2 regions of the Mesobacillus subterraneus genome follow, and region 2 is predicted to be linked to the other one. Evidence: riboswitches for the same ligand, from Rfam matches in the RefSeq annotation. Region 2 holds a riboswitch; the other holds the start of a gene.
The links. A riboswitch is a leader RNA that binds a small molecule or an ion and turns the genes downstream of it on or off. The one in region 2 is predicted to bind preQ1.
Positions count from the first base shown of each region.

Region 1 (6,990 bases), 1.6 Mb from region 2:
ACAAAGTGTTTGTAGAATCCCTTGTGTCTGTAGATGTGCTCGTCAACAATGCGGGATATGCTCATGGTGGATTTTCTGAGGAACTCACAGTCGATGATTATCGAAGGCAATTTGAAACGAACTTTTTTGGCGTTATTGCTGTTACACAGGCTGTCCTTCCTGTCATGCGCAGGCAGGGATCAGGTAAAATTATCAATATGAGCAGCATCAGCGGCAGATTTGGATTCCCCGGATTGTCTCCCTACGTTTCTTCTAAACATGCTCTTGAAGGTTATAGTGAAAGCTTAAGGCTCGAACTCAAGCCTTTTGGGATTGATGTGGTTCTTGTCGAGCCGGGTTCTTATAAAACAAATATTTGGCAAAGCATCGAAAATGTATCACTGCCAAATGATTCACCATATTACTTGCTCAAGGATTCAATAATGAAAACATTAACAGCCGAGCAAGATTCCTATGGAGATCCACTAGATGTTGCCAGGCTTGCAGTGACGATTGCTTCAAATGAAAGCTCACCAAACCTAAGGTACCCCATTGGAAAAGGTGTCAAGACCATGATTCAATTAAAAAACTATTTCCCTTGGAAAACCATTGAAAGAATCGTTTTGAAAAAATTAAAGTTATAATGCATCCAGTGACTAAAATTAAATTTTCTAATGGGTAACGAGGTCTAAACATGCTATATGGCTTAAACATGCTCAGTGAGTCTCCTTCAGTTCCTTGGGATTGATCTTTAATATTTTCAACCTTTGTTATTGTGATCAAGAATGAAATAATCGGTAATTTGGAAAGGCAAACTGAACGATCCAGCCTGAGTTTCAGGAAAAAAAACAAGAGAATATGAAAGAAAAAAGTGATAATATTACTCCGGTAAAATTCATCATAATCAAACAAAAGGTGCTCGATCAATAGATCGGCACCTTTTTATCCTAGTGTGTCATTGCTTTATTATTGAAAATGTTGTTAATAGGGTTAAGCAGTATTGCGCCAATTCCCTGGATGATGGTTTTAACAATAACCTGGCCTAAAATCGCTGCAGGAACAGCTTCCCACGGAAGGAAGTTTGCTCCTAATGGACTTAGCCCGATTACGACAAAGATGACTGAATCCAGGAGGCCGCCAACTAATCCGCTGTAGAAGATTCTCCAGCTCATTGGAAGCTTAAGCCTCGTGTAAATTTCAGTATCAGTCGTCTCAGCAACAGCAAAACTCAATGCCGAAGCAAAAACGATCGTAAGTGTATCTCCTAGTATATACGAAACAATAGCAGAAAGAACGAGCGCCAAACCGATGAACATATAAGTTTTCGCCCGGCCGTACTTATTCTGCACAAGGTCACGGAAAATGAATGTAGCCCCTATCAGCAATGTCCCCATCGGCACAATGAACATTCCAAATTGAAGTGGCGCAAGAGCAGCTGTAATCACATTGGCAGTAACAATTGAAATTAAGTATAAAAAGATTCTCATTATCTTACCTCCGTCTATTAATATCTTTATCTATTTTTGCATGATCGCATAAACTGAAATTAGGTATCAAGATTTCCTTCGAGGAACTCATCCAGCCCTCTTTTTCGTAACTTACAGGCCGGACAGCTACCACAGCCATCTGCAATGACTCCGTTATAGCAAGTCAGTGTTCTTGACCTGACAAATTCAAAAGCGTCTAAATCATCAGCCAGCTTCCAAGTTTGTGACTTATTCAGCCACATTAATGGTGTATGAATGACAAAGTTCTCGTCCATTGATAGGTTAATAGTTACATTCAATGATTTTATGAACACGTCCCTGCAATCTGGATAGCCGCTGAAGTCCGTTTCGCAAACACCTGTTACGATGTGCTTTGCTTTCACTTGGCTTGCAAGAACTCCAGCAAAGGATAAAAACAATAGATTCCTCCCCGGCACAAATGTTGATGGCAGTTCTCCGTCTTCCCCATCCTTTACATCGATATCACTTCGAGTAAGTGCGTTAGGAGCTAGTTGGTTTAGCAGACTCATGTCAAGAACATGATGCTTAATGCCAAGCTCGCTTGCAATTTCTTCTGCACATCGTATTTCAGTCCGATGACGCTGGTTGTAATCGAAAGTGACTGCTTCAACCTCTCCAAATTCCTTCATAGCCCAAAACAGGCAAGTCGTACTATCCTGTCCGCCGCTGAATACGACAACGGCTTTTTCATTTTTCATAAGAAATGCTCCTTTACAACAGAAAAAACAGTACCACTAAGACAGCAGTACTGTTTTCCCTTAGTTTTTTTGAGAGGGTAGCTAGAACCTCTTCCGTCAGAACGGAATATGTAATTTTGACTTTTTTATTTTATCATACATTTTATAAAAGAAAAGCTTATTTTATGTCAACATTTTTAGATTTTTCTAGGTCATGGTGCCTGAAGCAGACAGCTGCCCTTATCGTCGAAGAGTGATAGTACTGACGGCTCTATAGTCAGTTTATTCAAGAATCAGACTAAATAGTTCTTCGCGTTCTTTGTTGAAACTTTCTTTGGAACGGCAATCCTGAAGATACCATAATCCTGACAGGGCATCTTGCTCATACAAAAATTTTTTACAGGAATAAAATGAAAACAGGCACCTATTTCTAAAACCCATAAGGAGGGAGGATAAAGATGGATATTGGGGCTTATTTTTCAAGAAGTCGAGATTATTTCAAACAGAATTCTCAAGAATACCATGACTGCGACCATCCACAATGCGATGATGTTGATTCAGCCTTTACCTTTAGCTCACATTCAGATTGCCCAACCATGGATGATCTGGAATCAAGTTCACATCATGGATATTGCCATAGCTATAAAGATGATTGTGTCCCGGTAATTTTCGACCGCCGGTATAATTTCACTGATCGAGAGTTATGCAGCAGGCATTTCAGCGTCCGCTTGGGAGGTTTGCGGCACAAAATGGCAGCAGTATTACGTGGTTATATTGGATGTAAAGTTATTATAGGGTCAGAATGTGACAGCAAGATTAAAAAAGTCAATGGTCGTATTTCCTTTGTTGGAACAGATTTTGTTGAGCTAGTCATCCACAAAAAAAACAAGGGAAACCGTAACTACCCAAAAAAGAAATATAAGATGATTCCGTTTGATAAAATCAATTGGTTTGAAAAGGATGAAGGAAATAACGCCTGAGCAAATGCTCAGGCGCTTCTAATTGTTACTCAACCTTTTTTCAGGTAGCAGAACGTCGTAAATGGTATTGCTTTAACCTGTGCACTTTCGCTGACAAGAATAACGTTTCCGTTTTCTAGCCCTGCCAATGAACCTATTACCTTCTCAGAATTTGTATAGATTTTTATTTTTTCATCCATAAATGTTTTAAGGTACATTGATAACTTAATCCTGAAAAAGATCTGGATCAGCTCAGGATCATGAGCTACTGTTTCTCCAAAATTATAGGTCAGGTCTCTCCGAAAACATGGATCGATATCTACTAAAGGAGCTTTGGCTTTCGGTAGATGATACGGCTTTTTGGATAAAACCAGACAGATCTTATTGAAAGGTATAATGAATGTCTTTCTGTTTTTCTGAAGTTGGACAAAATCACTGCCTACTAATTGGACAAAGCCTTCAAGGAAATTTTTGTTCAATTTATTTTTTTTACATTTATGCTTGCGCTTCTTCTTGGCAAGCCGTTTCTTCTTGTGATACCTTTGCTTCTTGGTCTTCTTGTTTAAAACTTCCTCTTTTGGCTTTAGTGGACTAGCTTCTGTAAAGCTCTCCCCAGAATCTGAACAGTTGATTTTAATCTTCACCATTTCCCCTGCCAGTCCATCGAATAAAATTCTCCGTCCAAGTTCAGACTGCACATTTGATAGCCCGAGGTCCAATAGCATACGGTTGGCTTTATCAATTTTTTCTTCTAATTCGTGCAACCGGTCATCAGGCATACAAGATGTCGGTGAAGGGATTTTTGGAGTTTCGATGATATCGGGACAGCCCTCCGGTAAGCACAATTCATCTTCCGGATCGGTTGCAGAAGAGGAACTGCTTTCCATCATCTCATGGCTTGAAGACTCATCAACTGGAATTTCAATTTTATGCCTTTTCTTCATTGCTCCACTTCCCTTCAACTTCCTCAAGGTGCGGCAGGTATTCCTTTGGATCCTTATGAACACGGAAGATTCCCCACATCCCCAATTCTATGTCCCAGCGGATATTGCCGGAACGGTACAAGTAATCTCCTGGGAAATTGAATACTCCTCCTGCTCCTCCAATCAAGCGCAAATCATCTGTATGGCCCGTAACCATATGGCCTAAAAATGACTGAATCCGCGAATCAAGATCTTTACTGTCAAATTTCCAGTAATGTCCATGAAGGTGGAAGGTGTGAGATCTGCGCCTTTCTGCAGGAGTGGTAATCCGTATAACCACTGCCTCGCCAGGATATGCCTCGAATAAAGGTGTCGAAGGGTCCCCGAAAATTTCTGATGAAAACAGCTCGTGCATTACTGGGTGTTCCTTGTATCGATTGATTAATCTCTCACTACGGTAGTTAAATCCTCTTGACCCATAATCATACGTGTCGACTTCTTCGAGCACTTCTGTATCTGGTATGACCCCATCCATAGGATCAATGATGACCTTTCCATTTTTATCCTCAAGTCTCACACCATCATGCAATATGAGGACGAATTCTCTTGTAGCAGGTAGCAAGGGGTGGCAAAGGACGACATTTTCACCGGTATTCACTTTTTCCTGGCTGCGAGGGTCAAGGTATGTTGTAAATCTTGATTCAGCAATAAATGCTCCAAATGTTCCAAACGAACGGTGGTTTCGCAAATCAGCCATGTCCCACATAGAACACATTCCAAACTGGCCATCAACAAACCATCTATACGTGATTGTCTCACCAGGACCGACAGTTTGGTCCGGATTGTAACCAACTGTGTCTCCACTGGATGTCTTTACGTCGTAATTCAGCAGGCTAGTGTGCAGTGATATCCTTAGTGACGGAGGATAAAAGGATTGTTCTTTTACCGGCGGGTAAGGGTGGATTCCATCTTCAAAGGGAAAGAGTTCTTTCTTCAGCTCACTTGTAAGGGTTACCTCTACAAGGTCTCCGACATTTGCCCTTAAGATTAGAGGAACCGGATTCTTTTTTCCTGAGAGAATGTCTTCTGCATCCTCTTTTAAAGAGAAAATAATTCCAAATGGGTCATGATCGCCATATGAGTTGTATTGAATTGGTGTCTGGAATGCGACAACCTCGAATTTCTTGACTGGTGAACCCTTATAAGCTTCTGGCGGAAGACTGGCAAGAGGATGAGCTTTTTCAGGCGGTTTCCCTGTAGGCTTAGGAGGTTCAGCGGTTCCATCCGGAAGCGCTTCTCGGTCTGCCAATACGATTAAATCCTTCATTTTTGAGCTATACGCCCGGATTAAACCCCATGTACCAAGCCAAACATCTTCCTCATCCTCAAAAGCCCAAAGATAATCTCCGGATGAAGGAATTTCAGTTTCAAAAGTAAACGACTCAGAAATACCGATATGCTGCTGGGCTTTCATTGATGACCCCAAATCCGGCCTCTCTTCTTTCCACTTTAAACCGTGGATATTAAAACTGTGAGATTCCTCATGCGCGCCCTGCAAGAGCCTAATTCTAATTGGGTCTCCTTCATAAGCTCTGAGAATCGGAGTGACTGGATCACCATGAACAAAGGAACTGAAGGAGTAGGCAGGGTCACAATCTTCACCAAGCCTGAACTGTAAAGGTTCACACTTATAATTGACACCAAAAACACCTGGGTCATCCTCAGAACCAGGATACCTAGGGGGCTGGATTGGACGGCCATTTTTATCGAATAAAAGGGCAAAGTCATGGACGAAAAGTGTCTGGTCACGATAATCCGGGATAAAAGGGTGTTGTACAGAAATCTGCGTACCATGATCCACTTCTTCACCTGTTCTCGAATCAAGGAATTTAGAGAATCGCGGCTGAATCACGCCTGCTCCAAAAACGCCATGCTGCTGATGGGAGTTAGCAAATAAATGATCATGGAAAAAAAACGCCTTTAATTCAGTTTCTGCATACCATTCATAACGTATCGTCTGTCCTGGAAGAACTGCACTATCATAATTCCAGCCTACATTTCCTCCATCACAGGCAAGGACATCAAATTTTACAAAGTGAATGTGAAAACCATTTTCATACGTCCTTGTCACTAATTGGAATGCGTCACCGTCTAAAATATGAGGCAGCCGATTTGTATAGTTCATTCTTATACATGCACCAGCAGAAACATGGAAGACTAGCGGCTCGGGCTCTTTTTTTCCAGCAAGGATATCATCGAGATCTTCGTCCATGACGTAAAATCTTGCCTTCGGATCATGCCAGCCCTGCTTGTTATAAACTACTGGCATTTCAATAGCAGAAACATTAAATTCGACTACTACTGGATCTTGGTCAATGCAAGGGTCAACGAAAACTGCTCCCGGACGGGGGTTTGGAATCGCTGCCTTACGTTCCAGTTCAGTCATATCCCGGCCTCCGACAATGCCTAGTGGCGGTCTTGGTGCTTTATAGCCGACTTTCCCTGGTATAAAATTTGGGAATCCGGGTTTTTCAGGAGTGGGCTTCGGTGGTGCCGGGCGGTCTGGCAACGGCTTTAAGGCATTAATTCTAACACCATTTGGATAACACTGGCTTCCATCCTGGAGAGTATTAAAAACTCTGTTGATTCCCCACATGCCTATGCCGAAGTGTGGATACAGATGGCAGTGAATGATGGAATCACCAATAGCACCATGCAGGCTTCCAAGTCCATAAAGTGGCTGAAGTGAATAATGAGTCTGAGGGCTTATAGATTGTGCATCAAGTATTTCAGAATTAATATTGCTGGAATCACCCAACCATTGATGGACATGGTAGTGAAACACATGAGTTTCTTTTACCCCGCCATGAATCAGCCTGATGACTGCCGGGTCTCCCACATATCCTCTTAATATTGGAGTGGCAGGGTCACCAAAAACCCATGA
Region 1 is NZ_CP129019.1:1,774,638-1,781,627, reverse strand. Features, by position in the region: gene LC048_RS09160 (SDR family oxidoreductase) at 1-623, shown strand, start outside; gene LC048_RS09155 (VUT family protein) at 927-1,466, opposite strand; gene queC (7-cyano-7-deazaguanine synthase QueC) at 1,526-2,185, opposite strand; PreQ1 riboswitch class I at 2,240-2,282, opposite strand; gene LC048_RS09145 (hypothetical protein) at 2,623-3,144, shown strand; gene LC048_RS09140 (hypothetical protein) at 3,174-4,067, opposite strand; gene LC048_RS09135 (multicopper oxidase domain-containing protein) at 4,051-6,990, opposite strand, start outside.
Region 1: it holds a riboswitch for preQ1, as region 2 does, so the genes downstream of both, queC (7-cyano-7-deazaguanine synthase QueC) here and LC048_RS17365 (QueT transporter family protein) in region 2, are expected to answer to the same signal.

Region 2 (6,990 bases):
GGTACCGAGGTCTTTTCCTTCAATGTCTGCCGAGATGGAAATATATCGTTCTCCATCTTTGTGTGAGATTTCATTCGGATTTTCAACGCTCTTCAAGGAGATGAACTCAGATAGCTTTTTCTCCCCTGAAGGAGTTGGAACGTTCAGGTCAAGCAAAGCGGATTTGGTGTTCATCTCTTCATCCCACTTTACTTTTAACGGAACGTTTTCCTCATTGATTTTCATTTCACCTACAGGCATTTGTAAAAAGGCCTGCTCGATAAATTGTTTGATCTGCGGCTGGGACAGTCCCGCTTTTTCAATTTCAGTCTCATTGAACTGGACAACTTGTTCAACGGAAGTCCTTTCAATCGAGTTTTCGACCGCGACAATTCCTTCAATTGTTTTAAGCTCTTCTATAAACCCATCAGCGATTGTGTTGAGTTCGTCAAAGCGTTCTCCTGAGATATTGACTTGAACAGGAGAACCGCCGCCTGCAGACATGGCTGCTGCAACGCTCTTCAAAGGAACCTTTTCTTCAAGACCTCTTAATGACTTGAGAATTTCTTCATTCACGTTTTTTTGTTCTCTTGTGATTTCATCGCCTTTTGTCATGTTGATGACGGTGTACAACATGCTGCCGTTATCCATTACATAGTTTGATTCAACATCTGTAATCGCGCCTAATGCTTTGTTCATTTCGGTCACGATTTCTTGTTTTTCTTCAAGGCTGAGACCTTGTTCAACGGTCACTATGAGCTCAGCATAACGGTTCATCATGTCAGGCATGATCGTCATTGGAATCTTTGTCACCAGCATCAAGGATCCGACGAGCATAAGGAAGAACAGACCGATGACAGCAAAACTGTGGCGCTTTTTCTTGATGGTCCAGGAAATCATTTTGCTGTATCCGCGAACAAGCCGGCCTTCCTTGCTGGTCCCTTCTTTCTTTTTCAGCTTCAGGAACTTCTCAGATAGAGAAGGAATCAAGGTGAAAGAAACAATGACAGAGCTAACAAGAGTGATGGTGACGACAACAGAAAGGATGATCATGAATGATCCCATCTCACCGCCAAGCAAACCGATTGGTACGAACACGACAATTGTCGTCAGCATCGAAGCCAAAACGGCTGTGGCGACTTCCTGGGTTCCTTTTATGACTGCTTCCAGACTCTTTAAACCTAGCTCCTTCTTACGGTAAATAGATTCAAGAATGACGATGGATGAATCGACCATCATTCCAATTCCAAGTCCGAGACCGATCAGCGTGAGCATATTGAAGCTGTATCCAAAAATCCACATTGAAGCGAAAGTGAGCAGCACTGATGTTGGAATCGATAGTCCGACAATCAATGTAGCACGGATATTCCTCAAGAACAGCATCAGGATAGCAACGGCAATTGCGGCACCAATCAGGATGTTGCTTGTTACGCCATCTATGGATTCCTTGACATAGTCCGCCTGGGCGACCATTTCATTCAATTCAACGCCGCTGACCAAGCCTTCTTTACGTATTTGCTTAATTTCTTCACGCACCGCTTCAGCCATCTCGATTTGAGTGGCATCGGCTACTCTGCCTACCTGGACAAAGATAAAATCCTTCGAGCCATTTTTCCAGACGAATGAGGAGTTTTCCATAGGTTGCAGTTGAACGTCAGCCACCTGTGATAATTTGATAAAACCGTTCGCTGCCGGGATTTGCAGATTCTTAACATTCTCGATCGATTCCAGCTGTGTATTCCATCTAAGGGAAGGGGAGTTTGTTTCGTTGTTTAGCTGGCCCAGGGTTGCTTCATTGTTTGCCTGCTGGATTGCGCCAATCACCTGTGCTGCATCCAGTCCATTTTTAAAAACTTCATCACGCTTCAGTTCAACTGTCACTTCTTTTTCAACGATGCCTGACAGCGAGACATCATGTACTTCAGGAAGAGCTTCGAGCCTCGGTTCCAGGATGTTCTTAGCAAAGGCAGTCATCTTCTCCATGTCAGAGCCAGAAACATCCATGAAAAAGTCATACGCCTGGCTAGTGCCGAATTGTCCGGTCATCACGTCTTTGACACCGCTCATGTCGGAGGTCGTGGAATTGACCACTGACTCGACTTCTTTGAATACTTCCTCACCACGGCCCCGTTCAATCGTAAGCTGCATGGAGCTTTTCCCGATGTTGCTGGTGGAAAGCACTTCCTCTACACCTTCAATGCCAAGGATCTTTTTTTCAAGCGGAGAAGTGATGGTTCTTTCGACTTCAATTGCCGGCATCTCCCCAGCATAGATTTCCACATAAGCACCATCCATCTTGATTGATGGAAAAAGCTCTTTATCCAGCTTTAATACTGAAAAGCTGCCAATTAATAAAACTAGTACGACCATTAAACTGACCAAGATTTTTCTTTTAACAATAAATTTCAATAAACTCATAAAATCCTCCCCATTATTATCGTAAAATAGGATTGTAAAAAATTTCTATTTTATGCACCCAAAGACAGATTATACACACTTTTATAGGAATATATAACTATTATTTTGTAAAATGATAATTACTTTTCTATAAAATCACCTGCAGCAGTAATCGTTCTCTGGATAAAAAATAAGAATCTTTTAATTCCCTTAATATATTTCCATTTTATCCCTAGATATAGAGTTCCATAATGAGCCTGAGACAGATTTTTACATAGGTCTTAAGACTGATAAGGAATAGGCAGATAAACGGAGAATAATTAATTTTTAGATTCTGGAAGCGGACGTGAATGGCGTGAACGAGGCTAGGAGGAAGATTTGAGGTATTGCAGTCAGCTAAATGTTTCCGGGATTGTCCTAATCATGATGGATGGAAGAGTTATAGAAGAAACTGAAAATGCCTCGAGGAGTGAGCTACGCACTTTCTTAGTAAATCAAGATGAGATATGAAAATAGCCTTCTAGAAGATGGTTCACTAGAAGGCAATTTTCATATCTGACTTTAAACGTCTTACTGCAACTTCTTGATATTAAAGTTATCGTCCAGCAGTGCCCAGTTTTGCGGGAACGGGTAGCCAAGCACCCAGTAGCTGACTCCACGCAGATTATATTGCTTGATCAGGTCAAACTTTGCTTGGGCACTGCGGGCGTCTTCGAACCATACTTCGTGTTCACGGCCCTGTTCATCAGTGTAACGGAAGTATGGCGATGCTGCTACAGTATCATATTGGATCGCAGCGCCATATCTGATGGCTCGGCTGACTGCTTCCTGCGGGCTGTATGTTTCTGCTTCCTGCCCCTGGACATGGGGGATGATCCAGTCTCTTGCATATAGCTGGAATCCCATCAAGATTTTATTCCTAGGGATAGCGGTAATGGCGTAATCAAGCACTCTGCGGATTTCGTTCAATGGTGAAACAGCCTGAGGCGACCCGAAACGGTAGCCCCATTCGTAGGTCATTAAAACAACAAAATCTGCTATCCTGCCGTGTGCAGGATAATCATGTGCTTCATATAATAGTCCTTTTTGATCGGCCCTGATTTTTGGCGCAAGAGAGGTTGAAACAAAATAGCCTTCTTTATGAAGGGCATCAACAGCTTCCTGAAGAAGTGTATTATAAAGTTCACGGTCAACAGGCAGGACATTCTCGAAATCAATGTTCAAACCACGGTAACCTTTTTCACGCATGACAGTAAGGATATTGTTTAGCAGTGTGTTACGATTTGCTTCACTAGCAAGAACTTCATGGGCGATATTTTCCCCAGCCTCAGTCGCTGTAAAGTTGGTGATCGACATCATTGGCAGAGCGCCTTTAGCAAGTCCTGTCTGGATAGCTTCGGTATCATCCTTCATGTAAAGAACAAGCGAACCCTCAGGCTGAATGACATACGCGAACGGAGCAATATAGGTCATTAGATCGGCTACTTCGCCGACCAGTTCAATTGCCTTTTCGTCTGAATGATAGGTGAATGCGTTTGATTCGATTGTGGGTTTCCGTTTTGGAATGACTAAAATAGTCCCTGGATACAGCAGATTCGGATTTTGGATTTGATTCGCCTTGATGATTGCCTGTATGGTTACCCCATAACGCTGGGATATTTGCCATAGAGTTTCACTGCGCTGGATCGTATGGCGGATGGCGGGTATGCGGAGGACAGTGCCAGGGTATATAAGGGCAGGGTTGGTGATAGTATTAGCCCGGATGATGGCTTCTATGGTAGTTCCGTATCGCTGGGCAATGGACCAATAATGCTTCGCCGTATCGGACAGAATGGAATACATCATAAGATGGAATAAGCAAAGCCTGGCCAACGACCAACTGGTTTGGGTTTTCCAGACCATTTATTTCGCTGATCTGTACAGCGGTTACTTCATATCTGTTTGCAATTTGCCACAGGGCTTCCCCTCTTTGGACAACATGAATGATCATAATGAACCTCCCCCAGGAAAAAGTCCTACAATATGCTATGACAAAAAAAAGGAATTATATGTTGAAGGCGGAATTATTATTCTTAGGGAATGTCTAAAAGGGAGCGTCGCGGAGGAGACTTTTGCTAGGAAGTTAAGGGGGATATGAGAATGAAATCATGGGAAGGTTCTGCTGGTGTATGCATCAATAAATATGGGGAAATATTGATGGTCCTGCAGGGGACAGAGGACGAAGAAAAACTTTGGGCAGTACCTGCAGGAGGCAAAGAAACCGGAGAGACTTTCGATCAATGCTGCATTAGGGAAGTGCTGGAGGAGACAGGGTATGAAGTGGAAATCGTCCGTCAGCTTTTTATGAAAACTGGACTCATTTCCGGAGTGAAAGTCAAGGTTCAGTACTTCGAGATAAAAGTAACCGGAGGAGATAGCCAAATTCAAGATCCTGACGGGCTGATCCATGAAATTGCCTGGAAAAAGGTCAGTGAGATGAGCGAAGCAGATTTTGGTTTCAAAGAAGATAGGGAGTTTCTGATGAAATTTTCCGTCAGCCTTCAGGCTTAAGGCGTAAAAAAACGCATGGATATCTTCTCCATGCGTTTTCATCTATCTAAACCAGTTTTTCCAGATTCACGCGCTTGTGAATCGCAAGCATGACCGGAATACCTACTGCCATTACCGTAAATTCACCTGCAGCGGTTGTCAGCCATGTGAACCAGAATGGCAATTGGAATGCCAGGTTCAGTTCAATCGCAATCAGGAACATCGTGAATGTGAAGACCAATGTGTTCACAATCATGCGGCCGATGATGCTTTTAATATATTTTGCGGTGAAAATTGTAATCAGTAGGGATATCACTGACTGGCCAACTCCAAAGACGAGGTCAAATGCGACCATTGGTGAGAAGAGCAGGTTTGTTAAAAATACACCCAAAACGATTCCAAAGAAATATTTCTTATTGAAAACAATTAAGTGGTTGAACATTTCCGATACGCGGAATTGCACATTTGTGAAGCCAAAGGGCTGGACGACGGCAGAAACGGCTATATATAAGGCAGCCAGAATCCCGTTCCGGACAATCGTTCTCGTATTCATTTTTCATCTCTCCTAGTTTTTTTACGTGGGATGGTTACGAACCACGTTATTTAAAAGCCAATTTTATATTATATAGGATAAGAGTCCTTCTCACAATATAATTTTATTAGAATAATAGTTGGAGATCCCACTATGGAACATACCTAAATACCTCAGTTTAAAATATCTTCATTTTAAAATATAATATCGCATTGTTATAATTTGATGATAAGACTAGGCTATTTTAGATAAAGGGGTTTTGCAAATGTTTAATAGAGATATCAAGAAACATTGGACTGTTCAATATGAGGAAAGAGGGATGCCGCACCTCCAGGCAGGACTGGTACTGAATCCGCAAAACTGGAGGGAGTTGGATCCTTTCATTTTAATGGCGGAGGACTGGTTTAAGCGCGGGACGTTTTCTGATCATCCTCATCGCGGTTTCCAGACAATCACCTATATCATTGACGGAAGGCTTGAGCACATCGACAATCATGGCGGTCACAGCATCCTGGAAGCTGGTGACATACAATATATGAATGCAGGAAGCGGTGCACGGCATGCAGAAGAGGCAGTGGACAATGATATAGCACATACACTGCAGCTTTGGCTGAACTTACCTAAAGAGCTGAAAGGCACAACGACTTCTTATCAAAATGTAATTTCTGAGGATGCACCTGTTGTCCAGTTTGACGGTGGAACTTTGAAGGTGTATTCAGGTGAAAGTGCTGGAGTGAAAGGGCCTCTAGAACCATTAGTGCCTTTTTCCTTATCAGAAATCCAGCTAGCAGAGGGAGCGGAATTCAGTTATGAATTGCCGGAATCTCATAACGCATTCTTATACATCCTTTCTGGTGAAATCGATGCCGGCTCAAGCCAGACAAACTTAAAAAAATCTTCCGCAGCGACTTTGACTTTTAACGACGAAGGTGAAGGCACAAGTGAACTAACGCTGAAGGCGAATAAGCGGTCTAAAGTATTGGTATATTCCGGTAAACCTATCAAAGAGGAAGTGGTCGCCTACGGACCGTTCGTGATGAATTCAATGGACGAGATTCGCCAAGCCTATCGTGATTATCAGGAAGGAAAGTTCGGCGAGGCAGCTGAATAAGGATGAATTTTCAGCTGAATTGAAAGAATTGACGGAATACGTAATGTCATGTATCATAATGGTACATTTGAATAGTTTCTCCTAAAGGGGAGTAGCTTTCACAACAGAGTCGTCAATACGGAGGTCACTCCCGGCTTTGTTGGCAACGATAGTTGTTAGCAAGACCTTTGCCATTTTGGTGAAGGTCTTTATTTGTTTCCAGACCTTCACCTGATCGGGTGAAGGTCTTTTTTGCTGGATAAGAAAGTATAAAATTTTTGTACTTAGATTAGTGTCCAGCTCCAGCGCCTAGCCCCTCGAGTCGCTTGTCTGGCTGCGGCTCCTAACTCCTTGAGACGCTAGTCCAGTGTCGCCTCCTAGAAACTCCGAAACTTCAACTCCGCCGGCAGAAGCAAAAAGCGCTTTTTTGTCGGAGTCTCCAGTTTCTGCGTTTCTGGGCAGT
Region 2 is NZ_CP129019.1:3,335,262-3,342,251, reverse strand. Features, by position in the region: gene LC048_RS17380 (efflux RND transporter permease subunit) at 1-2,397, opposite strand, end outside; partial or broken gene LC048_RS17375 (LysM peptidoglycan-binding domain-containing protein) at 2,947-4,366, opposite strand; gene LC048_RS17370 (NUDIX hydrolase) at 4,516-4,926, shown strand; gene LC048_RS17365 (QueT transporter family protein) at 4,973-5,458, opposite strand; PreQ1 riboswitch class I at 5,465-5,509, opposite strand; gene LC048_RS17360 (pirin family protein) at 5,703-6,548, shown strand; gene LC048_RS17355 (hypothetical protein) at 6,837-6,990, opposite strand, start outside.